DNA from 4 places in the Rahnella perminowiae genome. Region 1 is predicted to be linked to each of the others. Evidence: predicted binding sites of a transcription regulator. Region 1 holds the regulator's gene; each other region holds the start of a gene.
The links. Region 1 encodes Fur, which represses iron uptake genes when iron is present. Its sites were predicted from a motif close to ATAATAATGAGAACNACTATCAA; they were not measured.
Positions count from the first base shown of each region.

Region 2: the regulator Fur is predicted to act here: its motif matches at 3,478-3,500, upstream of exbB (tol-pal system-associated acyl-CoA thioesterase).
Region 3: the regulator Fur is predicted to act here: its motif matches at 5,988-6,010, upstream of J1781_RS16595 (Nramp family divalent metal transporter).
Region 4: the regulator Fur is predicted to act here: its motif matches at 4,129-4,151, upstream of feoA (ferrous iron transporter A).

Region 1 covers NZ_JAFMOT010000184.1:69,604-77,704, reverse strand. Annotated here, with positions in the region: gene chiP (chitoporin ChiP) at 1-1,061, shown strand, start outside; gene chiQ (ChiQ/YbfN family lipoprotein) at 1,075-1,410, shown strand; gene fur (ferric iron uptake transcriptional regulator) at 1,543-1,998, opposite strand; gene fldA (flavodoxin FldA) at 2,310-2,837, opposite strand; gene J1781_RS18525 (methyl-accepting chemotaxis protein) at 3,259-4,923, shown strand; gene ybfE (LexA regulated protein) at 4,999-5,280, opposite strand; gene ybfF (esterase) at 5,542-6,324, opposite strand; gene seqA (replication initiation negative regulator SeqA) at 6,566-7,120, shown strand; gene pgm (phosphoglucomutase (alpha-D-glucose-1,6-bisphosphate-dependent)) at 7,145-8,101, shown strand, end outside.
Region 2 covers NZ_JAFMOT010000183.1:100,453-108,553, reverse strand. Annotated here, with positions in the region: gene garD (galactarate dehydratase) at 371-1,942, shown strand; gene exbD (TonB system transport protein ExbD) at 2,014-2,448, opposite strand; gene exbB (tol-pal system-associated acyl-CoA thioesterase) at 2,458-3,384, opposite strand; gene J1781_RS17760 (TRAP transporter substrate-binding protein) at 3,904-4,881, shown strand; gene J1781_RS17755 (TRAP transporter small permease) at 4,938-5,450, shown strand; gene J1781_RS17750 (TRAP transporter large permease) at 5,463-6,755, shown strand; gene metC (cystathionine beta-lyase) at 6,933-8,101, shown strand, end outside.
Region 3 covers NZ_JAFMOT010000181.1:153,874-161,974, reverse strand. Annotated here, with positions in the region: gene J1781_RS16620 (multidrug/biocide efflux PACE transporter) at 1-46, opposite strand, end outside; gene J1781_RS16615 (LysR family transcriptional regulator) at 191-1,078, shown strand; gene J1781_RS16610 (alpha-keto acid decarboxylase family protein) at 1,067-2,725, opposite strand; gene mgrA (L-glyceraldehyde 3-phosphate reductase) at 3,053-4,042, shown strand; gene J1781_RS16600 (DUF2502 domain-containing protein) at 4,202-4,636, shown strand; gene J1781_RS16595 (Nramp family divalent metal transporter) at 4,711-5,940, opposite strand; gene J1781_RS16590 (NupC/NupG family nucleoside CNT transporter) at 6,357-7,544, shown strand; tRNA gene J1781_RS16585 (tRNA-Ala) at 7,679-7,754, opposite strand; tRNA gene J1781_RS16580 (tRNA-Ala) at 7,826-7,901, opposite strand.
Region 4 covers NZ_JAFMOT010000186.1:47,597-55,697, forward strand. Annotated here, with positions in the region: gene J1781_RS20675 (alpha-2-macroglobulin family protein) at 1-774, opposite strand, end outside; gene greB (transcription elongation factor GreB) at 1,006-1,479, shown strand; gene J1781_RS20685 (Tex family protein) at 1,591-3,921, shown strand; gene feoA (ferrous iron transporter A) at 4,338-4,562, shown strand; gene feoB (Fe(2+) transporter permease subunit FeoB) at 4,649-6,967, shown strand; gene J1781_RS20700 (FeoC-like transcriptional regulator) at 6,976-7,212, shown strand; gene J1781_RS20705 (LysR family transcriptional regulator) at 7,307-8,101, shown strand, end outside.

The DNA.
Region 1 (8,101 bases):
TTGCATTCTCTTCTAAAAACCACGCTTATGACGAGGATTACTCAGGTGATAAAGGCGGGGTCAGTCTCTACAAAGCGGCCGGTAAATTTAAATATGGCGGATTCTGGGGACATGCGGGCTATATTCAGCCCACAGGGCAGACGTTGATCGCACCGCACTGGAGCTTCATGCCGGGGACTTATCGCGGTGCGGAAGCCGGGTATAAACATGATTTCGGTGATCCGGGTGAACTGAGTTTCTCCTATATGTGGGCCGACGAATATAAATCGCCCTGGCATCTGGAAATGGATGATTTCCGCCAGAATGATAAGAAAACCGGCGTTTCTTATATTCACTCCCTCGGTGCGAAATATGACTTTAAAAATGACTTCGTGCTGGAAGGCGCGTTTGGTCAGGCTGAAAGTTATGTGGATCAGTACTTTGGCAAAGCCTCGTACAAAATAGATTTGCTGGGCAATCCGCTGACTACCAGCTATCAGTTCTATGGGGCAGAAGATCGTATCAGCGACAAAAATGATCCAAACAGTTTGTATGATGGTCTGGCCTGGTTGCAGGCGTTAACTTTCGGCTATACCACGGGTCAGTTCAACTGGCGTCTGGAAGGGACGATGGTGAAAGCGGAAGGGAACCAGGGTTACTTCCTGCAACGTATGACGCCGACGTATTCCTCTTCAAACGGCCGTCTTGATGTGTGGTGGGACAACCGTTCGGACTTCAACGCTAACGGTGAAAAAGCAGTATATGCAGGCGTGTTGTATGACCTGGCAAAATGGGATTTACCGGGCTTAGCCGTCGGTGGCTCCTATGTTTATGCATGGGATGCCAGGCCGAGCACTAACGCGGCTTACGACCAGAGTCAGCGCCTGAAAGAAAGCGCCTGGAGTCTGGATGCGCTGTACACCATTCAGGAAGGCCGTGCGAAAGGGACATTGTTCAAACTGCATTACACCCAGTATGACAATCATTCGGATATTCCAAGCTGGGGCGGCGGATACGGCAATATTTTCCAGGATGAAAAAGACGTGAAATTCATCGTTATCGCTCCATTCACTATTTTCTGAGGTCGCTATGTCGATGAATAAATTATTGATGACCGTGGTATCCGCTGTTCTGCTGGCGGGTTGTGCGCCGACAGCCGGTCAGGCTGAAATATCCAAAACGCGTGAGGCTTACAGCGCCTGTATTAATACGGCGGAAGGCAATCCGGATAAACTGGCATCCTGTCAGGCGGTGCTGAATGTACTGAAACAGGAAAAAGCCCACCAAAAATTTGCGGAACAGGAAACGGTTCGCGTGGTGGATTACCAGCAGTGTCTTACGGCACGCAAAACCGGTAATGGTCAGGCGTATGCCGCAGATTGCGGAAAGATATGGCAGGAAATCCGGGCCAATAACGCTCCGAAACCGTAAAACGAATCGCAGAAATCAAACCCCGGCGTGCCGGGGTTTTTTTAGGGTTGCTGAAATCCAGACATAAAAAAACCGCTTTTCAGCGGTTAATGAATTCACAGCCTGTCGGCAACGGGGTTGCCACATGCCATATTAGTGCGCAGGTTTATCGTTGTGCAAAGACTCATCTTCGCGGCAATCACCTGCTTCACAATGACCATAGAGATACAGACTATGGTTGGTCAGTTTGATGCCGTGTTTCTTAGCAATCTCACGCTGACGGCCTTCAATATACTCATCACGAAATTCGATTACACGTCCGCAATCCAGGCAGATGAGGTGATCGTGGTGATGCTGCTGAGTCAGTTCGAATACGGACTTGCCGCCTTCGAAATTATGACGGGTAACGATACCGGCGTCGTCGAACTGGTTCAGAACGCGGTAAACCGTTGCCAGGCCAATTTCTTCACCCATATCAATTAATTGCTTGTAAAGATCTTCCGCACTAACGTGATGACCTTCCGGCGCTTGCAGCACTTCCAGGATTTTGAGGCGCGGAAGCGTGACTTTTAAGCCAGCTTTCTTCAGTGCGGTGTTGTTGTCAGTCATGCGGATTCAGTCCTGTTACTATGTGCTAATCAAGTTGAGGCATGCAGCCTGTGGCATCGGCGGCACAAATTATTCGTTTAGTCTCTTCGTTTACGCAAGTGTGCCAATTGTCGTCAACGATAGCCTGTTAATAAAGATCACAATTTGCCGGTCACATTGGTAATGCAACGACTTGATCGATAGAAAAAACAGAGGAACTCAGTGTACCTTGATACGACCGAAAGTTACAATTTTGTAGCAGTTAAATTGTTAATTTCAGTAATAGTTTGGCCCTTCAATTGTAGAATAAATCCTCAGGGCCAACAGGGTTTTTAGCCAATAATTTCAGAAAGGCTGAGTTCTTCTGTGATCTGTTTCACCCAGGCATCAACACGTTCACTGGTCAGTTCCGGCTGGCGATCTTCGTCAATTGCCAGTCCTATGAAATGCTTATCATCAGCCAGGCCTTTAGAGGCTTCAAAGTGATACCCTTCGGTAGGCCAGTGTCCGACAATCACTGCGCCGCGTGGCTCAATGATATCGCGCACGGTGCCCAGTGCATCGCAAAAATATTCGGCATAGTCTTCCTGGTCACCACAGCCAAACAGTGCAACCAGCTTACCTTCGAAATCTATCTCTTCCAGCGTTGGGAAAAAGTCGTCCCAGTCACACTGCGCTTCACCGTAATACCAGGTTGGAATACCGATAAGCAAAATATCGAATTTTTCCAGATCCTCTTTGCTGCTCTTCGCAATGTCATGCACCTCTGCAACATCTTTACCCAACTGTTTCTGGATCATTTTTGCGATGTTTTCGGTGTTACCTGTATCGGATCCAAAGAAGATACCTACAACGGCCATAAGATTACCTAACCTCTTGTTCTCAATGAAGTGCTCTGCAACGCAGGCAATAATAATGCAGATGATAGCAAACTCGTGCGGCGGAGAATATGCTTCTGCTCGCCTTCTTAGCTGGGAAATAAGTTTATCGGGCAATATTTTTAAGTGTTATCGCCTTTGTGTGCTTTCACGCAGGGTGCGTTAACCTCAGGCTGAATAAGGTCAAACGCAAATTGAAGAAATAAGTCGTCACAATACTAAATTTCGAGAATATTCCGCCGATAGATGATGCGAGAGCAATCTCAACATAATAAAGAAATCGATGCCCGGAGAGGTGTTCAAACATGTCCTGGGGCACTTGCCTGCTGGTTACCTGTCTTGATTCTCCGCATCCCCCTCAATCCTCAGGCCAGAAACAGTCATGTTTCGAGAGAGGCATATCGTGCAGTTTTTAAAAAATATTACCATCAGGGCCGCTTTGTTAACAATTCTTGGCATTTTTTGTGTCATGTGGGCGGGTGTTTCCCTATACACCGTTACCTCCCTTGACACACTGACCCAAAATACCAAAAACAGTACCGAGCTGGTCAATAATATGGCGCTGATCAATAAAGGAAATGATCAGTATTTCCGTACCGTGACGCGCATGAGCCGCGCCGTCGCACAGCTTCAGGCCGATCCGTCAAAAGGCCCGGAAATTTTTGATAGCGCAAAACAATCACTCAGCGGGCTGATGCAGGCGCTGACCAATTTTAAAGCCGCACCGCATCCGGGGCTGGAAGATGCTTCCGTGCAGGAATTAATCACCAGTTGGGATAACCTGATCACGCAGGGCGTCACGCCATTGTTTGATGCAGCCCGCAGCAAAAACACGGAATCCTATAATCAACTGGCCAATTCCACCGTGCCTGCGCTGAGCCGCACCTTTGCCACCTCCATGGAAAAAGTCAGCGCTCAGATCGCGACAGATTTTGACGCGGCGCAACGGCAATCTACCCATCTGACCTCATTCAGCAAAGTGATTCTGCTGACGGCATTTGGTATCGGGCTGGTGATTTTATTGCTGACTGACCGTTATCTGGTGATGGCGCTGGTGAAACCGCTGGATAAAATCCGCGATCACTTCGCGGTGATCGCGAGCGGCGATCTGACACTTTATCTGGATGAGTTCGGTAAAAACTGCGCCGGTAAGCTGATTCCGTTACTGAACCTGATGCAGTCTAGCCTGGTGAATACCGTTCAGACCATCCGCAACTGCACCAATCACATCTATCAGGGCGCGTCAGAAATTTCAGCCGGAAACAACGATTTATCTTCCCGTACGGAAGAGCAGGCATCTGCACTGGAAGAAACCGCTGCCAGCATGGAACAACTGACGGCTACCGTGAAACACAATGCTGATAACGCTCATCATGCCAGCCAGCTGGTTATGGAAGCTTCTACCACTGCGCAGAAAGGTGGCAACATCGTGGCGGATGTGGTCAGCACCATGAAAGATATCTCCGGCAGTTCGAAGAAAATTGCTGAAATCACTTCCGTGATTAACAGCATCGCTTTCCAGACCAACATTCTGGCGCTGAATGCCGCAGTAGAAGCAGCACGTGCAGGCGAGCAGGGGCGTGGTTTTGCAGTGGTTGCCAGCGAGGTGCGCAGCCTGGCACAACGCAGTGCGCAGGCTGCAAAAGAAATCGAACAGCTCATCAGCGAATCGGTTTCCCGCGTCGACAGCGGCTCGAAACTGGTTGAAAACGCCGGTCAGACGATGAATGAAGTGGTGCGCTCAATTACGCATGTCACCGACATCATGGCGGAAATTGCGTCTGCGTCTGACGAACAAAGTAAAGGAATCAGCCAGGTAGCGGTAGCGGTCACAGAAATGGACAGCGTTACACAACAGAACGCCGCACTGGTAGAACAGGCGTCACAGGCCGCAGTATCGCTGGAAGAACAGGCTTCGTTGCTCAACAACGCCGTCGCAACGTTCAAACTGAAAGACAGCGTCACGAATGTGGGTTCACGTCCGGCGAAGTCGATTTCAGCACCCTTGTTGCGTCCTGATACCGGCAGGCTTTCGGCGAAAAGTGCTGAAAACTGGGAAACGTTCTGAGTGGGAAGGCGTAAATTAGCGTGGAATAATTAAGAAAAACAAACGGGTAGCCTTATCGGGTTACCCGCTTTTCAATCAACCTTCATGACCGTTAAGATGCGACAGCAGCATCTCTTCAATCAATTCGCTACGACTGATATTGCGTTCTTCTGCCAGCTTATTGAGCATGTCAACAGCATCGGCATTCATTTTCAGCTCCACACGACGCAGGCCGCTCGCTTTATCGCGGCGTAACTGGTTGCGCTTATTGATCCTGAGCTGTTCATCACGGGATAGCGGATTTGTTTTTGGACGCCCCGGACGACGGTCATCTGCGAACAGATCAATCGTCGTGCGATCCAGTTGTTCTTTTGCCATAGGTAGAGGTACAACCAGGGAAGTTTTTACATCGGGAAACGGCAAGCCGTTCCTGACGAGCGTTTCACACATTTCGGGCTAAGAAACCCTGACCCAATTCACCCCCCGCGACTCACTGTGAGTAAAACGGGGCGGCAAAATTATAGCGCGCAATCATACACTGGCGCCCCAGGGGTTCACAACGCCTGATTGCCCTGATTTCATGATAACTTCTTAAGTTGTGCAGACTTTTTGCACAATTTATCCCCAGGATGTTAAACCTCAGGCCACATCGATGAAACGGTGCACAGCGCGCAGTACCGCATCGGGTCTTTCCGCATGCACCCAGTGACCGGCTCCCGCCACCACATGTGCTTTGGCCTGTGGAAACTGGCGGGCAATCGCGTCGCGGTATTCATCCTGCACATACGGCGATAAGCTCCCGCGGATAAACAGCGCCGGATGATCCCATGCTGGCACATCTTCCCAGCCGGTAATGGTTTCGTATTCACTGAGCAGCACGGGCACGTTGAAGTACCATTCGCCCTGGCGGAAGGACTTAAGCAAAAACTGGATCACGCCGTCTTCCTTTATATACTGGCGCATACAGTCGCTGGCAGACGTGCGGTCACGGAGTCTTGCGTCGGTCACAGCGTTAATGGCCGCGAAAATCTCATCATGACGACGGACGTGATAATCCACGGGGGCGACATCAATGGCGATCAACTTTTCGATACGATCGGGGATCCGTGCCGTCAGCGCCATCGCGGCTTTGCCGCCCATCGAATGGCCGATAACGATGATTTTTTGGAAACCAACAGCATCCAGCGTTTCTTCTAAATCTTGTGCCATGGCGGCGTAAGACATTTCATCAGAACGTCCGGACTGGCCATGATTACGCAAATCCACCTGTAACACGTTATGCTGTTGTCTCAGGTCACGGGCCAGAATACCCAGATTATCCAGGGTGCCGAACAATCCGTGGATAAGCAAAACCGGCAGTGCAGTGCTGCCAGTCACTTCAGATCCCTGCAGGCGATAATGTAATTTCATAGAGAAGTTCATACAGATAAACAATCTCATTAGGTTATCATGACTTGCGGATAATTTTTTAAAACAGAAAGTGTCTGCCAGATGCCTGAGCGGGATTTGACTACCAGGAGCAGAACGGGCCGGAGCCTGCATGCAGCAAAATCGGGAAGTTGTCTGGATTTTACTTTGCAGCGCAATTCCCCTGTTTGTTACTGCGTAGAAATTTGTATAATCCTTTTGAATGAATTAAGTAGAAGAACAGTACTGGATAAAGATGAAAACTATTGAGGTTGACGAAGAACTCTACCGCTACATTGCCAGCCACACGCAGGCAATCGGTGAAAGTGCGTCTGATATTTTACGCCGTATGTTGAAGTTTACTGCCGGTCAGACCGCTCCTGACGCGCCAGCGACGACTTCTGTTATTGCCGGAACTGTTGCGCAGGAAAAACCTGCTGTCGCAGCGGCACCGACGTCGCGTGATAAAGTCCGCGCCGTCCGTGAACTGCTGTTGTCCGACGAATACGCAGAACAGACTAAAGCGGTTAATCGTTTTATGCTGATCCTCTCGACCTTGTATACCCTGAACCCTAAAGAATTTGCGACAGCGACCGACTCTCTGACCGGGCGCACACGGACTTATTTTGCCGGTGACCAGCAAACCTTGCTGCAAAACGGCATACATACCAAACCTAAACACGTTCCCGGAACGCCGTATTGGGTTATTACGAATACCAACACAGGTCGCAAACGCAGCATGATCGAACACATCATGCAGCTCATGCAGTTCCCGGCGGAACTGACTGATAAAGTATGCGGCACCCTCTAATTTCAGCGTAAGGGAGAAGCGCCAGTGGCTAATCACCCCCGTGCAGGGCAACCTGCTCAGCAAAGCGATTTGATCAATGTGGCGCAGTTAACGTCACAGTATTACGTTCTGCAACCGGATCCGGCAAACACGGCACATGCTGTGAAATTTGGTACGTCCGGCCATCGCGGTAGTGCGTTGCGTCACAGCTTTAATGAAGCGCACATCCTGGCAATTGCTCAGGCGATTGCCGAAGTGCGTAAAGAGCAGGGCACCACCGGCCCGTGCTACGTGGGTAAAGACACCCATGCGTTGTCCGAACCGGCGTTTATCTCTGTGCTGGAAGTGCTGACCGCCAATGGCGTGGATGTCATTGTTCAGGAAGATAACGGGTTCACGCCGACCCCAGCGGTGTCGCACGCCATTCTGACGCATAATCGTCACGGCGGCGCGCTGGCGGATGGCATCGTCATCACGCCTTCGCACAACCCACCGGAAGATGGCGGCATCAAATATAACCCGACCAACGGGGGGCCGGCAGATACTAATCTGACTTCCGTGATTGAGAAACGTGCTAACGCATTGCTGGCCGCAAAACTGGCAGGCGTGAAACGTCAGTCTCTGGATCTGGCGTGGAAAAGTGGCCATCTGCAAGCGAAAGATCTGGTTCAGCCGTTTATCGAAGGGCTGACCGATATCGTTGATATGGCTGCGATTCAGAAAGCGGGTCTGAAACTGGGTGTCGATCCGCTTGGCGGTTCCGGTATCGAATACTGGAAGCGTATCGCGGAACATTACCAACTGGATCTGACGCTGGTTAACGATGAAGTCGATCAGACTTTCCGTTTTATGCATCTCGACCATGACGGCGTGATCCGTATGGACTGCTCGTCTGAATCTGCAATGGCCGGTCTGCTGGCGCTGCGTGATAAATTCGATCTGGCCTTTGCCAATGACCCTGATTATGACCGCCACGGTATCGTGACGCCTGCCGGTCTGATG
Region 2 (8,101 bases), on a different contig from region 1:
CAATACAGTATAAAAAAGAGGTTCCAAAATAACATTGTGCATTCGCCCAAGAATACCCCCGCTGATTGTGACTATTCTTTTGCATACACACATCGGTGTGGGAGGAGACTCACAGATTGTGCAAAGGCGATAACCGCGCCAACAAAAGGGTGATTAGCATCACATTGATTCTGTCACCTGCAACACAGAATGACATCCAACAGGCAAAAAGCTGGTCAGTTGCACAATGAGGTTCCCTGAAGACTGCCTTATAATGGATTCCATATCCTGTATTACCCGAGTATGTTTACAAGAGTCTTATTGAGCGTCAACTTCAGAGAATTAACCGGGATATATTATTCCGGGATGTTTAATAAACGCGGAGACAGTTATGTCACGTAATAAAGATAAAGAACACGCTACCGAAGCGCTTTTTATTAAAGTTCATGAAAGCGATAACGTAGCAATTATTGTGAATGACAACGGCTTAAAGGCCGGCACCCGATTTGCTAATGGTCTGGAATTAATTGAGCATATTCCGCAAGGCCATAAAGTGGCACTAGAGCCGATTGCCAAAGGCGGCGATATTATCCGTTACGGAGAAATCATTGGTTATGCAGTACGGGATATTGCGCAGGGCGGATGGATCGACGAATCACTGGTAGAATTACCGGTCGCGCCTGAACTTGACAGCCTGCCGCTGGCCACCCGTGTACCGCCGGAACTGCCACCGCTGGAAGGTTATACCTTTGAAGGTTACCGTAATGCCGACGGCAGCGTCGGCACCAAAAACCTGCTGGGGATCACGACCAGTGTGCACTGCGTGGCGGGCGTCGTAGACTACGTGGTGAAAATCATTGAGCGTGATTTACTGCCTAAATTCCCCAATGTCGACGGTGTCGTGGCGTTGAACCATCTTTACGGCTGCGGTGTGGCGATTAATGCGCCTGCGGCGATAGTGCCGATCCGCACTATCCACAATCTGGCGCTGAACCCGAACTTTGGCGGCGAAGTGATGGTGGTCGGTCTGGGCTGTGAAAAGCTGCAACCCGAGCGCCTGCTGGAAGGTACCCCGGACGTGCAGGCGATTTCCCTCGACGACACGCATATCGTCCGTTTGCAGGATGAACAGCATGTCGGTTTCCAGTCGATGGTGGACGATATCCTGACCGTCGCACAATTTCATCTGGAACGCCTGAACCGCCGTCAGCGCGAAACCTGCCCGGCTTCAGATCTGGTGGTGGGCACGCAGTGTGGCGGCAGTGATGCTTTCTCAGGCGTAACTGCCAACCCGGCAGTAGGTTATGCATCAGACCTTCTGGTGCGCTGCGGCGCAACGGTGATGTTCTCGGAAGTGACAGAAGTACGCGACGCCATCCATTTGCTGACGCCTCGCGCTGCGGACGTCGACGTGGGTAAGCGTCTGCTGGAAGAAATGGCCTGGTACGATAATTATTTGTCGATGGGCCAGACTGACCGCAGCGCTAATCCGTCTCCTGGCAACAAAAAAGGGGGGCTGGCTAATGTGGTTGAAAAAGCGCTGGGCTCCATTGCTAAATCCGGTACCAGTGCGATTTCTGAAGTGTTGTCACCCGGACAGCGTCCGACCAAAAAAGGCCTGATTTACGCCGCCACACCTGCCAGTGATTTTGTCTGCGGAACCCAGCAGTTGGCTTCGGGTATTACCGTTCAGGTATTCACTACCGGACGCGGTACGCCATACGGTCTGCTCGCCGTGCCTGTGATTAAAATGGCCACACGCACCACACTGGCAAACCGCTGGCATGACCTGATGGACATCAACGCCGGGACAATCGCAACGGGTGATGCCACTATTGAGGATGTGGGCTGGGAACTGTTCCATTTCATTCTGGACATCGCCAGCGGGCGCAAGAAAACCTGGTCAGATACCTGGGGCATCCACAATGCACTGGCGGTGTTTAACCCCGCCCCCGTGACCTGAGTCACCGATCCTCCGATAAACCAAAGGCCAGCAAATGCTGGCCTTTTGATGTTTCTGCACTGAAGAAAAACCTACTGCGCCGCTGCGGCACCGGCTTGTTCTGCACCGACCAGCCCGACTTTCAGATAACCGGCTTTACGCAGGTTATCCATCACGCTCATCAGCGTTTCGTAATCCACACTCTTATCCGCACGGAAGAAAATCGTACTCTGTTTATTGCCCTGAGTACGCTCATCCAGCATGGCGGTCAGATTACTGCTGTTGACCGGTATATCACCGAGAAACAGTTGCTTATCAGCTTTTACCGACAGGAAAATCGGTTTCTCCGGACGCGGCTGTTGTTTTGCCGTCGAAGCCGGTAAATCTACCCGCACATCTACGGTAGCCAGCGGCGCTGCCACCATGAAAATGATCAGCAATACCAGCATGACGTCGATAAAAGGCGTGACGTTGATGTCATGCATTTCACCACTTTCGTCGATATCATCGTTTAACCGAATAGCCATAATCTGTTCTTACCCTACACGTAACTGACCTGTCTGACCGCGTGGCGTATTGCTTTTGCTGGCAGCCAGATCCAAATCACGGCCCTGTAACAGGATTATCTGCGCCGCCACATCGCCGACCTGATGACGATAAGAGGTGATAGTACGGGCGAAAATATTGTAGATCACCACCGCAGGGATGGCCGCAATCAGGCCCACAGCCGTCGCCAGTAAGGCTTCGGCAATACCCGGTGCCACGACCGCCAGATTGGTGGTCTGCGTCTGTGCGATACCGATGAAACTGTTCATGATGCCCCATACAGTACCGAACAGGCCGACGAACGGAGAGATTGCCCCGATGGTCGCCAGAATACCATTGCCACGGCCCATGTGGCGGCCGGCAGCGCTGACGCGGCGCTCAAGGCGGAAACCCGTCCGCTCCTTAATACCGTTGTTGTCAGTTGATCCTGCAGAGAGTTCAAGCTCGTTTTGGGCATCACGGATCATCTGCGCGCTGATGCTGCTGGCGGCAAAACTTTCAGCCTGCTCGGCAGCTTCATCCAGTGTACGAACAGAAGACAACGCGTCAAATTCACGGCGCATACGGCGTTTGCCGGTGAAAACGTCTGCCCCCTTGCTGAATAACAACGCCCAGGTGACCACAGAAGCCAGCAACAGACCGATCATGACGGTTTTCACCACCACATCAGCATGATGGTACATGCCCATAACAGACAAATCGGTTGGAATGACAGGTGCGGTATCCGTTGGTGCGGGTTGCATCACCGGAGCCGCCGTTGCGTCACGGGTTGCCGGTGCTGGGGTATCCGCCGTTGCAGGTTGAGTTGCAGCAGAACTGACGGCTTGTCCAGCCGGCGTCGCCGGTGCCGCCATCGCGTTGCCACTCAGGCCAGCAACCAACATTAACGACATCAGTAATGAGGTCGCCTCTTTCATCTTATTGCGAGCCGTTTTCACGCGTCGCCTCCAGCCAGAATCAGTATGTAGAAAGAATGAATAAGTCGGATGATATCAAAAAAAAACACCTAATTGATAGTCGTTCTCATTATTATTTACATTATCCCGCCTGGCGACCTGCGTGTCATTGACTGATCACAAGGTTTTTCCTTTTTGCACAAAGGATGAACAATTTAATCTCCGTCACATTTCCCGGAAGAATTACACCATTAATCAATCATCTGACGCTTATTACCAAGTCAAAACAATGTTTTAAATATTAAGCAACGGCTTTTTATATTTGTTATAAGTTTGTGATAACGCTCAAATACCGCGCAATAAAAAATAAGGTAATGTGCTTCTACTGGGGAAGACCACACACCGGCACCCTATGTATCCTTTTAATTTATAAGCTTATTTAGTCATTTTTAACATGGACAGGTTGCACCCCCGGGTACACCGTGTTCGACGCTTGCTCTCATTTATCTTTCCCTTACTGAGTACCCTGGAGACAAACTGATGAAAATGCAAAAAGCACTTCTCAGCCTTTGCCTGAGTTCCGCGACCCTCTTATTTACCCATGGCGTGGCAGCACAAACGCTCAAAGCCGCTGATGTACATCCGCAAGGCTATCCCAACGTAGTCGCTGTCCAGCACATGGGCGAAAAACTGCAAAAGCAAACGGACGGACGCCTCGAGATTAAAACGTTCCCGGGTGGCGTACTGGGTGATGAAAAGCAGGAAATTGAACAGGCACAGCTTGGTGCGCTGGATATTATCCGTGTGTCGATGACACCGGTTGCCTCGATTTTGCCGGAAATTAATGTTTTCACCCTGCCCTACATTTTCCGCGACGAAAATCATATGCATAAAGTACTCGACGGTCAGATCGGTAAAGAGATCGGCGATAAGATCACTAACAACCCGAATTCACGGCTGGTCTTTCTTGGATGGATGGATGGCGGAACACGTAACCTGATCACCAAACAGCCGGTGGTGAAACCGGAAGATTTGCATGGCATGAAAATCCGCGTACAGGGCAGCCCTATTGCACTGGCAACGCTGAAAGCGATGGGCGCAAATCCGGTGGCGATGGGTGTCAGTGAAGTGTTCAGCGGTATGCAGACCGGCGTCATCGACGGCACTGAAAACAACCCGCCCACTTTTGTCGCCCATAATTACCTGCCGGTTGTGAAAAACTACACCTACAGCCGCCATTTCATCATCCCTGAACTGTTCCTGTATTCAAAAGTGAAATGGGACAAGCTGAAACCGGAAGACCAGCAGTTAATCCTCAAACTGGCAAAAGAGGCGCAGGATGAACAACGCGAACTGTGGAAAACCTATAACGAGAAAGCCCTCGCCACCATGAAAGCAGGCGGCGTGAAATTCTATGAAATTGACCCTGCAACCTACGTCAAAGCCACACAATCCGTGCGCGATGAATTCGGTAAAGATCATCAGGAGCTGATGCAGCAAATCGCTGACGTGAAGTAAACCCTGACACTGGCAGTCTGCGGACTGCCTCTTTCTGATCATTCACCGGGGGATTTATGGTTTCGAGTTATCACACCCTGATGGACATTCTTTACCGCTGCGCGATGTGGCTGGCGGGTATCGCTTTGCTGCTGATGGTGGCGGTGATCCCCATTGGGATCTTTGCCCGCTACGTCATGAACAACGCCCTGTCGTGGCCGGAACCGATCGCGATTATGTGCATGGTGACCTTCACGTTTATTGGTGCCGCCGTCAGTTACCGTGCCGGTTCGCACATTGTCGTCGCCATGGTCACTGACCGGCTGCCGCCCGTGCTGAAAAAATTTGCCGCATTGCTTTCTGATCTGATGATGCTGGCGATCAGCGTATTTATTTTCTGGTACAGCCTGCAATTATGCAGCGAACTCTGGCAGCAGCCGGTGGCGGAATTTCCGTTGCTGACTGCCGGGCAAACCTATCTGCCTCTGCCTCTCGGTTCTGCGCTGACGCTGTTATTCATCATTGAGCAGATCATTGCCGGCCCGCAACATCAGCGGCCTGTAGTGATACTGGGCAACTCTGACGCCTGACCGGAGCCTGTTATGGACGCGATAATCTTGTTGTTAACGCTGGCGGTAATGCTGGCGATTGGCGTGCCGGTCGCCTACGCCGTCGGTCTGAGCGCACTGGTCGGTGCCTGGTGGATTGACCTGCCGTTTGAAGCCCTGATGATCCAGCTCACCAACGGCGTGAACAAATTTTCCCTGCTGGCGATCCCGTTTTTCATTCTGGCGGGCGCGATCATGGCCGAGGGAGGGATCGCCCGCAGGCTGGTCAGTTTTGCCTACATCTTTGTCGGGTTTATCCGCGGCGGGCTGTCGCTGGTGAATATCGTGGCCTCGACATTTTTCGGTGCGATCTCTGGTTCCTCAGTGGCCGATACTGCCTCGATCGGATCGGTGATGATCCCGGAAATGGAAAAAAAGGGCTATCCGCGTGACTTTGCGGCGGCCGTCACTGCCAGCGGCTCGGTACAGGCGATCCTGACGCCACCCAGCCATAACTCGGTGATTTACTCGCTGGCGACCGGCGGTACGGTGTCGATTGCCGCGCTGTTCATTGCCGGTATTCTGCCCGGTTTACTGCTCAGCCTGACGCTGATGGTGATGTGCGTAATGTTCGCGCACAAGCGCGGCTATCCGAAAGGCGAACGTGTGCCGTTCCGCCAGGCGCTGAAGATTTTTATCGACACGCTGTGGGGGCTGATGACCGTAGTCATCATCATGGGCGGTATTCTCAGCGGAGTATTTACCGCAACAGAATCTGCGGCGATTGCCTGTCTGTGGTCATTCTTCGTCACCATGTTTATCTACCGCGATTACAAGTGGAGCGAGCTGCCGAAACTGATGTACCGCACGGTCAAAACCGTCAGCATCGTGATGATTCTGATCGGGTTTGCCGCCAGCTTTGGCGCAGTGATGACCTACATGCAGTTGCCGATGCGCATCACCGAATTCTTCACTTCGATCTCCGACAACAAGTACGTGATCCTCATGTGGATCAATATCATGCTGCTGGTGATCGGCACGCTGATGGACATGGCACCGATCATTCTGATCCTGACGCCGGTGCTGTTACCTGTGGTGTTATCGCTCGGCATCGACCCGGTGCATTTTGGCATGATCATGCTGGTGAACCTGGGCATTGGCCTGATCACCCCGCCGGTCGGCTCGGTATTGTTTGTCGCCAGCGCGGTGAGCAAGCAAAGCATTGAGCATGTCGTCAAAGCCATGATGCCGTTCTATTGCATGCTGTTTATGGTGCTGATGCTGGTGACGTACATCCCCACTATTTCTCTGTTCCTGCCCAAACTGTTTGGCGTCTATACCGGCTGATGCCAAACCGGTTTCTCCCTTGCCCGTCGTCATGACGGGCTTTTTTTTGCACAGTTGGCTGAAATTTTCTCATCCATCTGCCAAAAGCCTGACCCCATAAATTCATCATGTTAAGTTAATTGCATATCCGCGGATGCCAGAGCACACCGCGCAACAAAACAGGGTGAAATACGGATTATGTCGTCAAAAAAAATTGAAACCACACTGGTCAGCGCCGGACGGAACAAGAAATTTACGCAGGGTTCAGTGAATACCGTGATACAACGCGCCTCATCACTGGTGTTTGAAACCGTGGCGGATAAAAAACATGCCACTGCTAACCGCGCCAATGGCGAGTTGTTTTACGGACGCCGGGGCACCCTGACGCATTTCTCCTTCCAGGAAGCGATGGTGGAACTGGAAGGGGGCGAGGGTTGTGCGCTGTATCCGTGTGGCGCAGCGGCAGTCAGTAACGCGGTGCTTTCATTTGTCAGCAGCGGCGACCACATTCTGGTTGCGGGTTCGGCTTACGAACCCACCCAGGATTTCTGTGAAAAAGTACTGAAAAAACTTGGCGTATCCACGACCTATTTTCCAGCCAATATCGGCGCGGGGTTAGGTTCGCTGATGCAGCCCGACACTAAAGTAGTATTTCTGGAATCACCAGGCTCAATCACCCTGGAAGTCCCCGATATTCCGGCAATGGTGAAAGCCGTGCGGGCAGTGAACCCGGAGGTTGTCATCATGATCGACAATACCTGGGCGGCAGGTATTTTGTTTAAAGCGCTGGAATTCGATATCGATATTTCAATTCAGGCAGGCACCAAATATATCGTCGGTCATTCTGATGCCATGATCGGCACCGCTGTATCGAACGCACGCTGCTGGGATCAACTGCGGGAGCAGTCGTATCTGATGGGGCAGATGGCGGATGCTGATACCGCTTACGTCGCGAGTCGCGGTTTGCGCACCCTGAGTGTGCGGCTTAAACAACATGCAGAAAGCAGTATCCGCATTGCGCAATGGCTGGCAGAACGGCCCGAAGTGGCGGTAGTTAATCATCCCGCATTACCCGGCAGCAAAGGCCATGAATTCTGGAAACGTGATTTCACCGGCAGCTGTGGCCTGTTCTCTTTTGTACTGAAACAGCGCCTGAGCAAACAGCAACTTTCCGATTATCTCGATCACTTCGAGCATTTCAGTATGGCCTATTCCTGGGGTGGGTTTGAATCGTTGGTTTTAGCCAATCAGCCGGAAGAAATCCAGGCGATACGCCCGGCAGAAACCGTCGATTTCACCGGTACGCTGGTACGGTTGCATATCGGGCTGGAAAATTGTGACGACCTGATCGCCGATCTTTCAACAGC
Region 3 (8,101 bases), on a different contig from region 1:
GTTCGCCGAACGTTTTCTGCGAGATATTCCGTGTTTGCTTAGCCATAAAAACCTGCCTGATTTCTGATCGTTGTTAGGTGAACTGCTACGTGACGGCTGTCACAGGCGGCTATTATCATCAGTAAATAAGATAGATAAAAGATAGGAAGTATCGGTAAAATAGATGGGTTAAAACCAGAAGGAGCACAGGATGCGCTATTCACCGGAAGCCCTGATGGCTTTTGTCGAAGCGGCCGATACCGGATCATTCTCAGCAGCGGCACGTAAGCTGCGCAAGAGTCAGTCTACCGTCAGTACAGCCATCGCCAATCTGGAAGTGGATCTGGGCCTAACGCTGTTTGACCGCCAGAGCCGTCAGCCGGTGCTGACACCGGCCGGTCAACGCGTACTTAGTCACGTTCAGGCTATTCTGGCGGCCAGCGAGCGGCTTGATGAACTGGCGATACGTTTGTCGGCACAGGTCGAAACCCGCCTGACATTCGTGTTGTCGGACACTTATCAGCCGACCCACCACGAGGCGCTGCTGCGTCGGTTTGAGCGCCGTTACCCCGATATCGAATTTGAATGTCAGATCGCCGAAGATCAGGATGTGATTGACCTGTTACAGTCCGGCCGCGCCCATATTGGTATGGTGGAAGTGCAGGATCATTATCCGCCGGACATCGGCGTAGCACGTTTACCGGAACAAACGGACATGTCGGTGTTTTGCAGCCGTGAGCATCCGCTGGCAAACACCACAGGTCTGCAGCCGGAACAGTTGCATACCTTCCGCCAGCTTTGCCTGCAACCTTATAGCCGCCGTGAAATGCCGCAAACACAGGGGCAAATCTGGTCAGCGCCAAGCTATCTGATGTTGCTGGAAATGGCAGAACAGGGGTTTGGCTGGGCGATACTGCCGCACTGGCTGGTGCAACAGTTTGGCCATGACAAGCTTGTCAGCCTGCCGTTACGCGGCTGGCCGAAGCAAATTTCCGTGGATGCAGTCTGGAGTAAAAACAATCAGCCCGGTCCGGCGGGCTGGTGGTTCATCGACCAACTGACTAACCCGCCGTCACCGGACACTGATCTATTGCCCTGAGTTACGCTTCGCCAGTGATTTAGTCACTGAATTAAGCAAGTCAGGAATATCCATCTTCGGCAAAATGACTTCTATCCAGGCCATCTGCCGCCGTGCGGTGGCCTTCTCTATCGCTTCTTTCAGCGCCTGCGGCGAATCCGCCCGCGCGCTGAACACTTCTGTCCCTCCGAAGGCCGCCGGGAACTGTGTCCAGTTCCACTGTGCAATATCGTTATAGCGCTGGGTTTCACCATGGATTGCCCGTTCAACGGTGTAACCGTCATTATTAATCACAAAAATAACCGGTGGCAGACCGTAACGGATCGCGGCACCTAATCCCTGCAGGGTAAGCTGTGCAGATCCGTCGCCAATCAGCAGCACAACACGGCGCTCAGGTACGGCGATCTGTACACCAAACGCAGCGGGCAGCGTGAAACCGATAGATCCCCATAAAGGCTGGACGACAAACTGGCACTCTTCCGGCAAATTCAGCGCTGCCGCACCAAAACAGGCCGTGCCCTGCTCAGCGACCAGCACATCTCCCGGTTGCAGGAAATCCTGAATCTGTTGCCAGAAGGCATATTGCCCGAGGCTGTTATCGTGCGACAACGGCAAGCTATTATGTTTAACGGGATAGGGTGTCTGGGTGCCAGCCAGCTCAGCGGTAAGCCGGTGCAGCACGCTGACCGTTTTTTCGAGCGGTAGCTGGTGGAAAATCTGGTCACCTACCCGGGCATAGAAGGGCTGAAGGTCAATACATTTTCCGGACGGAAGCTGCTGGGTAAAACCGGCGGTAATGGTGTCAGTGAATTTCACCCCGACCGTGATCACCACATCGGCCCCTTCAATCGCGTCTTTCGTTGATGGTGCGCTGGCGGCCCCGGAATAAGTACCGGCAAAATGCGCCTGTTGCTCGTTAAATAAACCTTTGCCCATCAGCAATGTTGAATGCGCCAGCGGCACGTCTTCCATCCACTGTTCCAGCGCAGCTTTAACCCCGAAACGGTCTGCCAGAAAATCTGCCAATAGTGAAACCCGTTTTGCGCCCCGCAACTGCGTTTCAGCAGCAGCAACAAAAGCATCCAGAGAAGAAGGTGAGAAAGGCGGCTGACGCACAGGTAACGCCTGCGCCCGGGTACTGACCGGCAATGCGGCCACGTCGCTGGGCAGCAACAGATACCCCGGCCGCGAGTTGTACATGACCTCTTCAATGACACGGTCGATTTCAGCCAGGGCATTTTCCGGTGTGAGGGACGCCTGCGCCACGCTGACCGGCGCGGACATCCGTGCGAAATGGGTGAATACACCATCTCCCAGCGTGTGATGCAGCAACTCCCCCTTACGCTGAGACGTCAGCGCTGGTGCGCCCACAATATGCACGACAGGCACATATTCCGCATAACTGCCGGCAATGCCATTCAGCGCACTCAGTTCACCGACACCAAATGTGGTCAGCAACGCCGCCAGACCCTTAATACGCGCATAACCATCTGCGCCATAGGCAGCATTTAATTCATTGGTACAGCCGACCCAGGTGATTTGCTGATGATTGATCACGCTGTCGAGGAATTTCAGATTGTAGTCGCCCGGTACGCCAAACAACTCGGAGATCCCGCTTAATGATAAGCGGTCCAAGAGATAGTCACCTACGGTATATTCATTATCCATGACGATCCTCTGTTAAAAATAAAGTAAACAGTTAATCCCACTAATTTAAGTATTACCCCAAACCGGGGAAGAGGATATTAATTATCCGAAATAAGGCATGGCAACGCAGAGTTACACCCCTGCACTGCGTTAAGGCAGGAAAGCGGATTCAGCAGTAAAGATAATATGCAGGAAGAATAGTCACGGTAATCAATCTCTCTACGCGTAAGGATTGTTCCGGATGTGATCTGATTAGCTGGAAATGCTTGTGAAAGCGCATACACTAAAATGGTTTTTTTATGAAGTTATTACCTTCTGTTCACTCCTGAATTGATTATAAGGACTCACATGGTGTATCAAGCCAGTCCAACCCGTTACGAGAATATGGAATACCGTCGCTGCGGCCGGAGCGGTCTGAAATTACCCGCCGTTTCTCTTGGCCTGTGGCATAACTTCGGCGATAACGCGCATTTTGAAAATGGCCGCAAACTCATCCGCCATGCTTTTGACCATGGGATTACCCATTTCGATCTGGCTAATAACTACGGCCCGCCTCCGGGTTCTGCGGAACAACATTTCGGCCGCATCCTGCAGGAAGATTTATTGCCCTACCGCGATGAGCTGATTATCTCCTCCAAAGCCGGTTACACCATGTGGGACGGCCCGTATGGAGACTGGGGCTCAAAAAAATATCTGGTCGCCAGCCTGAATCAGAGCCTGAAACGCATGGGTCTGGAGTATGTGGATATTTTCTATCATCACCGTCCTGATCCTGATACGCCGCTGGAAGAAACGATGGCGGCGCTGGATTTAATCGTACGTCAGGGCAAAGCGCTTTACGTCGGCTTGTCGAACTATCCGGCAGAACGCGCGAAAAAAGCGTTTGAGATTTTGCAGCAACTTGGCACGCCATGCCTGATCCATCAGCCGAAATATTCGATGTTCGAACGCTGGGTGGAGGCGGATTTGCTGGATACGCTGGCGGATAACGGCGTGGGTTCCATCGCCTTCTCGCCACTGGCGGGCGGCGTGCTGACGGACCGTTACCTGGCAGGTATTCCTGAAGATTCCCGTGCGGCCAGTGACAGCAAGTTCCTGACTGCGGATCAACTGACAGAAGAGAAACTGGCGAAAGTGCGTAAGCTGAATGAGATTGCCCAGGCACGTGGTCAGAAACTGTCGCAGATGGCGCTGGCCTGGGTTCTGCGGGGCGACCGCGTGACGTCTGTCCTGATTGGCGCCAGTAAAACCAGCCAGATCGACGACGCCGTGGGCATGGTCTCACATCGCCATTTCAGCGCAGAAGAACTGGCGGCTATTGAAGGGATTTTAGTGTAAGCGGTTACTCTTCAGTATAAAAAACGCGCCTTTATGGAGGCTTCGTAAGCAAACCGTTAAGGCGCGTAAATCATTCAAAACAGGATTGTAAGCAATAGAACCGGTGTCCGCTTCCCCTTATAACTGTCAGCATAAATTATAAGGAATCTGGGGCCACACATGTTAAAACCGGTACTTTTTGCGACTTTGTTCTTTGCCCTGCTCCCTGCGGCGGTACCCACCGTGCAGGCCAGCAGTTTCAGCCTGAATACGCCGGGCCTTTCTATCAATATCGGTGACCGCGACAGGCGGGGTTATTACTGGGACGGCTATGACTGGCGTAACCCAAGCTGGTGGAACGGCTATCGGGGCCACCACTATGGTGCACGCAGCCCGCGCGGCTATTACTGGGATGGTTATCGCTGGCGCGATCATGGCTGGTGGAACGAACGCCATCCGCCACGTCGTCCGATGCCACCGCCGCGTTATTATTACAGCGACCACGGGCGTGCGCATTATGATCACGGCCGCGGGCCGGATCGGGGTCGGGGACATGACCGGGGGCACGGCCATGATGATCACCGGGGCGGCGGGCATGGCGACCACCGCCATTAATCAACTGAATAAAACAAACAAAAACGGGACAGCGCAAACTGTCCCGTTTTTGTTTGTCTGTCGCTGAGCAGGCGTTATTTCAACATACCGATCAGCAGATAGAGGTTAAGGCTGACGACGATCAGCACGATGACCCGGCCCGCCCACTGGACGGTTTTCGTATTCACCATATCACCCATCAGGCTGCGGTTACCGGTAAAAGCCAGCAACGGCAGCAACGCCAGCGCAATCCCGAAGCTCAGCAAGACCTGGCTCATCACCAGAATGCGTGTGGCATCTAATCCCATCAGGATCACAATAAAAGACGGCATCATGGTCACCGTACGGCGAACCCACAGCGGAATGTAGAATTTCACGAACCCCTGCATCACCACCTGCCCGGCCAGCGTACCGACCACTGTTGAAGATAAACCGGCAGCCACCAGACTCAGACCAAAGGTAGTCGCAGCAGCGTGACCCAGCAATGGTTGCAGCGTCAGATAGGCTTCATCCAGCTCGCTGATCCCACTGTGTCCGCTGAAATGAAATGCCGCTGCGGCTGTCGCCATCATCGCCAGATTCACGAAACCGGCAATAGTCATGGCAATGCCGACATCCAGCTTGGTGGCTGAATAACGCTGCGCTTTAGAGGCTTTACCGCCCCGCTGAGTCAGCGAGGAGTGCAGATAGATGACATGCGGCATGATGGTCGCACCGAGTACACCGGCAGCCAGATAGACTGAATCGGCGGTTGGCAGTGCAGGGATCAACATGCCTTTGCCCAGCGCCACCATGCTCGGTTGCGAAAAGAATAACTCAACGATATACGCCGCCGCGACAAAAAGCAGCAAACCGGCGATCACCAGTTCCAGCGGCTTTTGCCCGCGTTTTTGCAGCCCGAGGATAATAAAGGTCGCAATCCCGGTGAGCACCGCGCCTTGTAACAGCGATACCCCGAGAAGCAGTTTAAAGCCAATGGCGGCACCAATAAATTCGGCAAGATCGGTAGCCATCGCGATAATTTCCGCCTGCACCCAGTAAGCCCAGACAGCCGGACGCGGGAAACGATCGCGGATATGTTCGGCCAGGTTTTTGCCGGTGGCGATACCGAGTTTGGCAGACAACAACTGGATCAACATCGCCATGATGTTGGCCCATACCACCACCCACAGCAACTGATAACCGTAAGAGGCTCCGGCCTGAATATTAGTCGCAAAGTTGCCCGGATCGATATAACCGATGGCGGCAATAAAAGCCGGCCCCATCAGTGAAAGCTTCATCTTTCTGGACGCGCGGCCTGTGGATTCGGCCCGGCTGTTCAGCATAGTTAGTTAACCCTTACAATTATTACGCTTACATCAATCATATCTAATTGATAATGATTATCAAGTGCATTTAGAATGATCTGAGTGATTGCTCTGATAGGCAGCAGCTGTAAGCGGGAAGGTAATAACTGAGAGGTGATTCGCTCACCCGATTTCAGAAAGCCAGACGCATCGTACTTTCCTAAAACAGACATTAACGGGCCAGATTCAGAATGCATTACGGCACATGATAAAACTAGCACAGGAATGCTAATTGTGCTTAGTTTTATTAACATCTTGATTTTTTGTGTGATGAGCCGTGATTTGTTGCAATTCGTGTCTGTAATTTCTATATTTGCAATCGACTTCACGTTTTAAATGTACGCGTTACATAAAATGTCCGTCGAAATATAGCCTGCCTCTAATTTGGAGCACCCATGTCCCGAATATTGCACTTTGTATTAGCGTTGGCCGTTGTCGCTGCACTCGCTTTACTGGTGAGCCGTGACCGGAAAAATATCCGTTTACGTTTCATTGTTCAGCTGCTGGTCATCGAAGTCTTATTAGCCTACTTCTTCCTGAATTCTTCTGTTGGTTTAGGTTTTGTGAAAGGCTTCTCAGACTTGTTTGAGAAATTATTAGGATTCGCTGCGGAAGGGACCGGCTTCGTATTTGGAGGCATGAGCGATAAAGGATTAGCGTTCTTCTTCTTGAAAGTTTTGTGTCCGATCGTGTTCATTTCTGCACTTATCGGTATTTTACAACACATTCGTGTACTGCCTTTCGTCATCCGTATTATCGGTACGGTTCTGTCGAAAATTAATGGCATGGGAAAACTGGAATCTTTCAACGCCATCAGCTCCCTGATTTTGGGTCAGTCAGAAAACTTTATCGCGTATAAAGATATTCTGAGCAAAATGTCTGAAAAACGTATGTACACCATGGCAGCCACAGCAATGTCGACGGTTTCTATGTCGATTGTGGGTGCGTATATGACCATGCTCGAACCGCGCTTTGTTGTTGCTGCGCTGGTGCTCAACATGTTCAGTACTTTCATCGTACTGTCGTTGATCAACCCTTATAAAGTTGATTCAGAAGAAGACCTGCAAATCGGTAATACGCATCAGGGCCAGAGCTTCTTTGAAATGCTGGGTGAATATATCCTGGCGGGTTTCAAAGTGGCTATCATCGTTGCAGCCATGCTGATTGGTTTCATCGCACTGATCTCCTGCCTGAATGCATTGTTTGACGTGGTATTCGGTATCACCTTCCAGGGCGTGCTGGGTTATGTCTTCTATCCGTTCGCATGGATGATGGGTGTGCCAAGCCACGAAGCCTTGCAAGTCGGCAGCATCATGGCAACCAAACTGGTTTCCAATGAATTCGTTGCGATGTTGGATCTGCAAAAAGTCGCAACTGAGCTGTCACCTCGCGGCGTGGGCATCCTGTCCGTGTTCCTGGTGTCATTCGCGAACTTTTCCTCGATCGGTATCGTTGCAGGTGCTATTAAAGGTCTGAACGAACATCAGGGCAACGTGGTTTCACGCTTCGGTCTGAAACTGCTGTACGGCTCAACGCTGGTCAGCGTGTTGTCTGCTTCTATCGCAGGTCTGGTACTGGCGTAGTAAGCCAATACAGAACGACAAGAAACCCGCTTCGGCGGGTTTTTTTTATGTCTGCAATTCAGGCAGGAAAACCGGAAGGAAAATCACAAACCCCGGAAAGCAAAAAACCTGCCGAAGCAGGTTTCTTTAATATTTGGTGGAGATAAGCGGGATCGAACCGCTGACCTCTTGCATGCCATGCAAGCGCTCTCCCAGCTGAGCTATACCCCCACACGAGGTTGTATCTGTTTACTTTTTGTTTCCCTGGGAAGGAAACAGCCAACTTGCTCTGGAAAGGAAGTTGGTGGAGATAAGCGGGATCGAACCGCTGACCTCTTGCATGCCATGCAAGCGCTCTCCCAGCTGAGCTATACCCCCAATTCATGCCCGTAAAAACGGGTGAACGGGGCGCATAATATGAAACGTCGCTACCCCTGTCAACGGCTAAATCCGTTTCTGAATTCAAGCGCTGAAAAAGCCGTCAAATCCCTCATCCCTCCGGCAAAAAACACCTTTCTTCAGGGAAATTTTCAGACAGACACTTTGTTTTACAAAACACCCGCCAGCCCGCACGATTC
Region 4 (8,101 bases), on a different contig from region 1:
GCCAAGCGAAATCTGTTTTTCGAAGCTGGCAACATCCACCGGTGCATTGAATTTAACGTTAAAAATCGCGCTGCGTTTTTGCGGGTCCTGGGGATCCTGATAGTACTCAGCCTGCCCCAGCTGATAATCGAACGCAGGGGCGGTGAATTCATAACGGGTTTTCGCCAGCTTGATTTGCGGCGCAAGCAGGACATCAGGCGTAAAATTCACGTCATATTTTCTGCCCATCGGCAGCGGATTTTTAGGGATGAAAACCAGCGTATAGCCGCTCACCCATTTCCATTCACCTTCGGCGGCAGGTTTCAGGGAAATCCCTTTTTCAACCACTTTGCCAACATCAGTTACGGGCGCGGCAGAATGGCGGAAATTGAAAATCACCTGCTGTGATGCAGGTTTTTGCGCGGCGTAATTCACAACTTCAGGTCCGCTGACACGCACGCTGGTGTCCTGATACACCCTCGGGGCCGGGTCGATCGGCTGCGGGCGGCTGAGCCACCAGTGCCAGCCGTAAACGCCCGCCCCTGCGGCGCACAGCAAAACAAGAATCGCCAGGCTGATGGTTTTCGGGTAGTGATCTACGCCATTTTCCATGCGCGTAACACTGCGCTTAAGCCAGCCGGAAGTGGCTGCCCACCAGGCAGGCGCACGCCAGTCGATATTGCCGACCACCGGTTTGAAGACGCGACCCAGCAGGCTCAGTATAAAAGCCAGCACGCGGATAAAACCTTTTATCAATATAAAAGGCAGACGAAGTAAGAATTTTAATAAATCCATTTGCTGCTGTACCTCTAATCCCTGTGAACTATCGCCAGAAGTGATATTTTTATGTGAATCAGGACTGTTATTAAATTCAACGCATTGCGCCGCAGGATAAAGATTATTTGCCCGCAAAGCCATCAGATATAGCGTAGCAGTAACGCAGAATTTCCGGCTGATTTCTGCGCTGCCAGCGGCGCAATTGTATGAAACAATAGCCGGAGAATGTTGAGGAAAGCGACAGGTGACATGAAAACCAAACTGATTACCCGTGAAGGCTACGACAAGCTCAAAACTGAACTGGACTTCCTGTGGCGCGAAGAGCGACCGGAGGTGACCAAAAAAGTCACCTGGGCCGCGAGTCTGGGCGATCGCAGCGAAAATGCTGACTATCAGTACAATAAAAAGCGGCTGCGCGAAATCGACCGCCGCGTGCGTTATCTGACGAAATGTCTGGAGCAACTGCGCATCGTCGATTACTCACCACAGCAGGACGGAAAAGTGTTCTTTGGCGCGTGGGTGGAGGTGGAAAACGACGACGGCGACATCAAGCGCTTCCGTATTGTCGGCTATGACGAAATTTTTGGCCGCAAAGACTACATTTCTATCGATTCGCCGATGGCGCGCGCCCTGCTGAAAAAAGAAGTGGGCGACAGTCTGGTGGTGACCACGCCGGTCGGCGACGCAACCTGGTACGTCAATGAAATTGAATACGTGAAATGATCAGCTAACTCCCAAAACACGCAGGTGGATGGCCTGATGACTGGCATTTTATGTCTTCAAACCGTATAACTGTGCCCTGCTTTTTTAAACGAAAAAACTGATACCAGACCTATGAATGATCAACTGAGCCGCATTATCGCAAGTGAATTGCAGGTTCGCCCGGAGCAGGTTGCTTCCGTGGTGCGTCTGCTGGATGAAGGTAATACCGTGCCGTTTATTGCACGGTATCGTAAGGAAGTCACCGGTGGGTTGGATGATACCCAACTGCGTCAGTTGGACACCCGTCTGGGTTATCTGCGGGAGCTGGAAGACCGTCGCCAGACCATTCTCAAATCCATTGAGGAGCAGGGAAAACTCAGCGACGATCTGGCGAAAGCCATCAATACCACGCTGAGCAAAACCGAGCTGGAAGACCTTTACCTGCCGTTTAAACCAAAGCGTCGCACGCGCGGACAAATCGCCATTGAAGCCGGACTGGAACCGCTGGCCGAACTGTTGTGGAACGCGCCGCAAAATGAGCCGGACGCTGCTGCCGCAAAATTTGTCGATGCAGACAAAGGCGTGGCGGACGCCAAAGCCGCACTTGACGGCGCACGTTATATTTTAATGGAACGCTTTGCAGAAGATGCCTCGCTGCTGGCAAAAGTCCGTGATTATTTGTGGAAAAATGCCCATCTGACCTCCCGGATGGTGGAAGGCAAAGAGCAGGAAGGCGCGAAATTTCGCGACTACTTCGATCATCACGAACCGATTTCCCAGGTACCTTCGCACCGTGCGCTGGCGATGTTCCGTGGCCGCAACGAAGGTATTTTACAGCTGGCGCTGAATGCCGATCCACAGCATGACGAACCGCCAAAAGAAAGCTATGCCGAACAACTGATCATCGACCATCTGGGTTTGCGCCTGAACAATGCGCCTGCTGACGTCTGGCGTCGCGCCGTGGTCAACTGGACATGGCGTATCAAAGTCCTGCTGCATCTCGAAACTGAACTGATGGGCACCGTACGTGAACGCGCAGAAGATGAAGCAATTAACGTTTTTGCCCGTAATATGCACGATTTGCTGATGGCCGCGCCGGCCGGTATGCGCGCCACCATGGGGCTTGATCCGGGTTTACGTACCGGTGTGAAAGTCGCCGTTGTGGATAACACCGGTAAACTGGTGGATATCGATACCGTTTATCCCCATACCGGTCAGGCGGCAAAAGCCGCGCAACAGGTTGCCGCGTTGTGCATCAAACACAACGTCGAACTGGTGGCGATCGGCAACGGCACCGCGTCGCGGGAAACGGAACGTTTCTTCCTCGAGCTGCAAAAACAGTTCCCGGCGGTAAAAGCGCAGAAAGTGATTGTCAGCGAAGCCGGTGCATCGGTGTATTCCGCTTCCGAACTGGCGGCACTGGAATTCCCGGATCTGGACGTTTCTATTCGCGGAGCCGTCTCTATCGCACGTCGCTTGCAGGATCCGCTGGCGGAGCTGGTAAAAATCGACCCGAAATCCATCGGTGTCGGTCAGTATCAGCACGACGTCAGCCAGAGCCAGCTGGCGAAAAAACTCGATACCGTCGTGGAGGACTGTGTGAACGCCGTGGGTGTCGATCTCAACACCGCTTCCGTTCCTCTGCTGACCCGCGTGGCGGGCCTGACCCGCATGATGGCGCAGAATATTGTCAGCTGGCGCGATGAAAACGGTCAGTTCCGTAACCGCGGGCAGTTGCTGAAAGTCAGCCGTCTGGGGCCAAAGGCCTTTGAACAATGCGCGGGCTTCCTGCGCATCAACCACGGCGATAATCCGCTCGACGCCTCGACAGTTCACCCGGAAACCTATCCGGTCGTGGAACGCATTCTGGCAGCGACACAGCTGGCGCTGAAAGATCTGATGGGTGATTCCAATGTGTTACGCGGCCTGAAAGCCAGCGAATTCACCGATGAGCAGTTCGGTGTGCCAACGGTCACCGACATTATCAAAGAGCTGGAAAAACCGGGGCACGATCCGCGTCCTGAGTTCAAAACCGCCACCTTTGCCGATGGCGTCGAAACCATGAACGATCTTATGCCGGGTATGATCCTCGAAGGTTCTGTCACTAACGTTACCAACTTTGGTGCGTTCGTCGATATTGGCGTCCATCAGGACGGTCTGGTTCACATCTCATCGCTTGCGAACAAATTCGTCGAAGATCCTCACACAGTGGTGAAGGCGGGTGACATCGTGAAAGTCAAAGTGATGGAAGTCGATCTGCAACGTAAACGTATCGCGCTGACTATGCGACTGGACGAACAGCCCGGCGAAGCACCGGCACGGCGTCCTTCCGCACCGGCGACAGATTCCCGCGATAATCAGAAGCGTCATTCACCGGGCAAACCGGCGGGGCGCAATGCGGCTCCTGCCGGTAACAACGCGATGGCCGATGCGCTGGCAGCTGCACTGAGTAAAAAACGGTAATTTTCCTTTTGCTCCTCTCCCTGTGAAAGCCGCTGATAATCAGCGGCTTTTTTTACGCCTCTTTTTTCGACACTTTTTAAACTCTCTCCTAATGAATCAATCACTGAGGTAAATCAATAAAACGCACATCCCGCAGGCATAGGATAGCGACGCGGTGGAGATACCCGCGAAGAGGCCCACCTCTTTTCTTTTGTCTCCATACGCGTACTAATTATGATAATTATTCTCATTTGTACTTCTTTGTGTATTCAGTGCACCGCCAGTTTCAGGCTGGCCATTTCGCACCAGGGACAATTTCAGAGCAATATTTTTAGCAACATAAATCGCCAGTCAGTGGAACCACCGGGCAAGGACGCACGGCGCAAAATCACTAAAACGCCGTCATCCATTAATGCCTGATCGCCTCGCGAGGAATTATGCAACTTCAGTCAAAACGTGCTTATAAAATTACCGGCTTTTCACACGAAATCAGCCCGGCTTACCGGCAGAAACTGCTGTCACTCGGGATGTTGCCGGGTTCATTTTTCAACATAATCCGCGTGGCGCCGATGGGCGATCCGGTACAAATTGAAACCCGCCGTACCAGCCTGGTGGTCCGCAGAAAAGATCTCGATCTGCTGCAGCTCGAGATGATGGCCTGATCCCCCGTCAGGCCGGTGACAGTACATTTTTCGCGGCGGGCCTTGCGCTTGCATATTCACCTTTTCTCACACGCAGACTTTAACGTATGAAACCATTAACTATCGGCCTGATTGGTAATCCGAACTCAGGTAAAACCACCCTTTTCAATCAGTTAACCGGTTCCCGTCAGCGTGTCGGTAACTGGGCAGGCGTCACTGTCGAGCGCAAAGAAGGTCAGTTCGCCACCGCAGAACATCAGATTACGCTGGTGGATTTACCCGGTACCTACTCCCTGACCACCATTTCCGAGCAAACCTCGCTCGATGAACAAATTGCCTGCCATTACATTCTTAGCGGCGACGCGGATCTGATGATCAACGTCGTGGATGCCTCAAACCTCGAGCGTAACTTGTACCTGACGCTGCAACTGCTGGAGCTGGGCGTACCGTGCATCGTGGCGCTGAACATGCTTGATATCGCCAAAATCCAGAACATCAATATTGATATCCCTGCGCTTTCTGCCCGTCTGGGTTGCCCGGTGGTGGCGCTGATCTCTACCCGGGCCAGTGGCATTCAGGAACTGAAAGTTGCCATCGACGCATTGCCTCAGGTGGCTGCGCTGGAGCGTGTGCAATATCATCCGCTGCTGCAACAGGAAGTCGATGTGCTGGCCGCCGGCATGCCGCAAGACATGTCGCTACAACAACGCCGCTGGCTGGCGCTGCAAATGCTTGAAGGGGATATTTATAGCCAGACGCACGCAGGCAACGCGCACGCTTTATTGCCGCAGGTGAAAGCCCGGCTGGCTGAGCAAAAACTGGAAGACCCGGCGCTGCTGATTGCCGATGCGCGTTATCAGAGTATCGCGACACTCTGCGCGGAGGTCAGCAATTCTCATCTCACGGCACCGAATAAACTGACGCAGGTGCTCGATCGGGTGATCCTCAACCGCTTTCTGGGCGTGCCGGTTTTTCTGCTGGTGATGTATCTGATGTTCGTACTGGCCATCAACATCGGCGGCGCGCTGCAACCTATTTTCGATATCGGCTCAGCTGCGATTTTCATTCAGGGTATGCAGTGGATAGGCTTTACCCTACATTTCCCGCAGTGGCTGACCATTTTTCTGGCGCAGGGGATAGGCGGCGGTATCAACACCGTGCTGCCGCTGGTGCCTCAAATTGGCATGATGTATCTGTTTCTGTCATTCCTTGAAGACTCCGGTTATATGGCGCGTGCCGCGTTCGTCATGGACAGACTGATGCAGTCACTGGGTCTGCCGGGCAAATCCTTCGTACCGCTCATTGTTGGCTTCGGCTGTAACGTGCCGTCTATTATGGGCGCCCGCACGCTGGATGCACCGCGTGAACGTCTGATCACCGTGATGATGGCGCCGTTTATGTCATGCGGTGCACGTCTGGCGATTTTTGCGGTGTTCTCCGCGGCCTTTTTCGGACAGGACGGCGCATCCGTAGTGTTCTCGCTCTATCTGTTAGGCATCGTGGTCGCCATCCTGACCGGCCTGCTGCTGAAATACACCATCATGCGCGGCGAAGCCTCACCGTTTGTGATGGAACTGCCGGTGTATCACGTTCCGCATCTGAAAAGCCTGCTGCTGCAAACGTGGCAGCGTCTGAAAGGTTTCGTGTTGCGGGCCGGTAAAGTGATTGTCATCGCCAGTGTTTTCATCGGTGCACTGAACAGCTTCTCGTTCAGCGGCAAGGCGGTGGATAACATCAATGACTCGGCGCTGGCGTCAGTCAGTAAAGTCCTGACACCGGTGCTCTCACCGATGGGTGTCCATCCTGACAACTGGCAGGCAACCGTGGGGCTGGTGACCGGTGCCATGGCAAAAGAAGTGGTGGTCGGTACGCTGAATACGCTCTACACCGCCGAACACATCACCCATGAAGGTTTCGATGCGGCCAGTTTCAATCTGTTCGATGAACTGGGCGGTGCGGTGAAAGCAACCTGGCAGGGCCTGAAAGACACCTTCAGCATCAGCGTGCTGTCAAACCCGATCGAAGCCAGCAAAGGTGACGGCGAAATGGGCGTCAGCTCGATGGGCGTCATGAGCACCAAATTTGGCTCGGCGATTTCGGCTTACAGCTACCTGATCTTCGTATTGCTTTACGTGCCTTGCGTCTCGGTGATGGGGGCGATTGCCCGTGAAACCAGCCGCAGCTGGATGACGTTCTCCATCTTCTGGGGACTGAATGTGGCGTATTCGCTGGCCACGCTTTTCTATCAGGCGGCGACGTTCAGCCGTCATCCGGCACACAGCGCCGGTATGATCCTGAGCGTGCTGATTTTCAATGCCATCGTTTTAACCGCCCTGCGCAAAGCCCGCAGCCGGGTCAGCATCCATCTGCATCCGCGCAATGTGGCGGCCTGCTGTAAACCCGCTACCGGCAGCGACTGTCACTAGGAGATAAAATGACCAGTCTGATTCAGGTTCGCGACACTCTCGCACTGGCCGGACGGGCAGATGCCCGCCAGCTCAGCCATCAGCTTAATGCCCCGCAGCCGCTGGTGCAGGCGATGCTTGAACGGCTGGTCGCCATGCACAAAGCAAAAGTCATCGAAGCCGATGACAACTGCCTGAGCGGCAGTTGTAAAAGCTGCGCCGACGGCAAGAAGTGCCTGACAATTTCTTACACCCTCATTCCCTGACACCGGCCTTTCCGCCCTTCCTGAATAGTCGCCCGGCGGCTATTCAGCTATCATTTCAGACCGCAACGGCCTACAACGCGCCGCAGGAGCCTGCATGATCGACAGTGAAATCACCTTCCGTAAACTCGAAATTTTTCTCGCCTATATGGAAAAGCAAAACATCACCCGCGCTGCCGAACAACTCGGTCTGAGCAGCGTCAGTGTGCATCGCGCCCTGCATTCACTGGAAGAAGGCTTGCGCTGCCCGTTGTTTATCCATCGTGGCCGCAATTTGCTGCCGCTGCCTGCCGCTGAAGCGCTGCTGGAGCACGCGACGCAGGTCATTGAGCAAATGGAGCACGGGATTCTGGCGACCCGGCGTGCCGCCGGTTATGGCGATAAGCGGCTGAAAGTCGGCACGTTATATTCACTGACACTGGAAACCATTCCGCGTCTGATCATGGGGCTGAAACTGCGCCGTCCGGAGCTTGAACTGGAGCTGGTGATGGGGTCCAACAATGATTTACTGCACAAGCTGGAAGACGGTCAGCTGGATGCCATTCTGATTTCGACCAGTGATTCCAACGTTGATGCCCAGCGTTACGATCAGTTGCCCCTGTTTCAGGACGATATTTTCCTCGCTGCCCCGGCCAGCGCTGAGCTGGCTTCAGAAGGCACAGCAGACTTACGCGATTTCAGACAGAAGAAATTCGTGTCGCTGGCCGAAGGGTTCGCCACCTATCACGGCTTTCAGGAAGCCTTCCAGGTCGCCGGTTTCGAGCCGGACATCGTCACGCGGGTGAATGATATTTTCTCGATGCTGAGTCTGGTGCAGGCAGGGGTTGGCTACACCCTCATTCCAGGCAGAATGAAAGGCGTGTATGAAAATACGGTGAGATTACTGCCACTG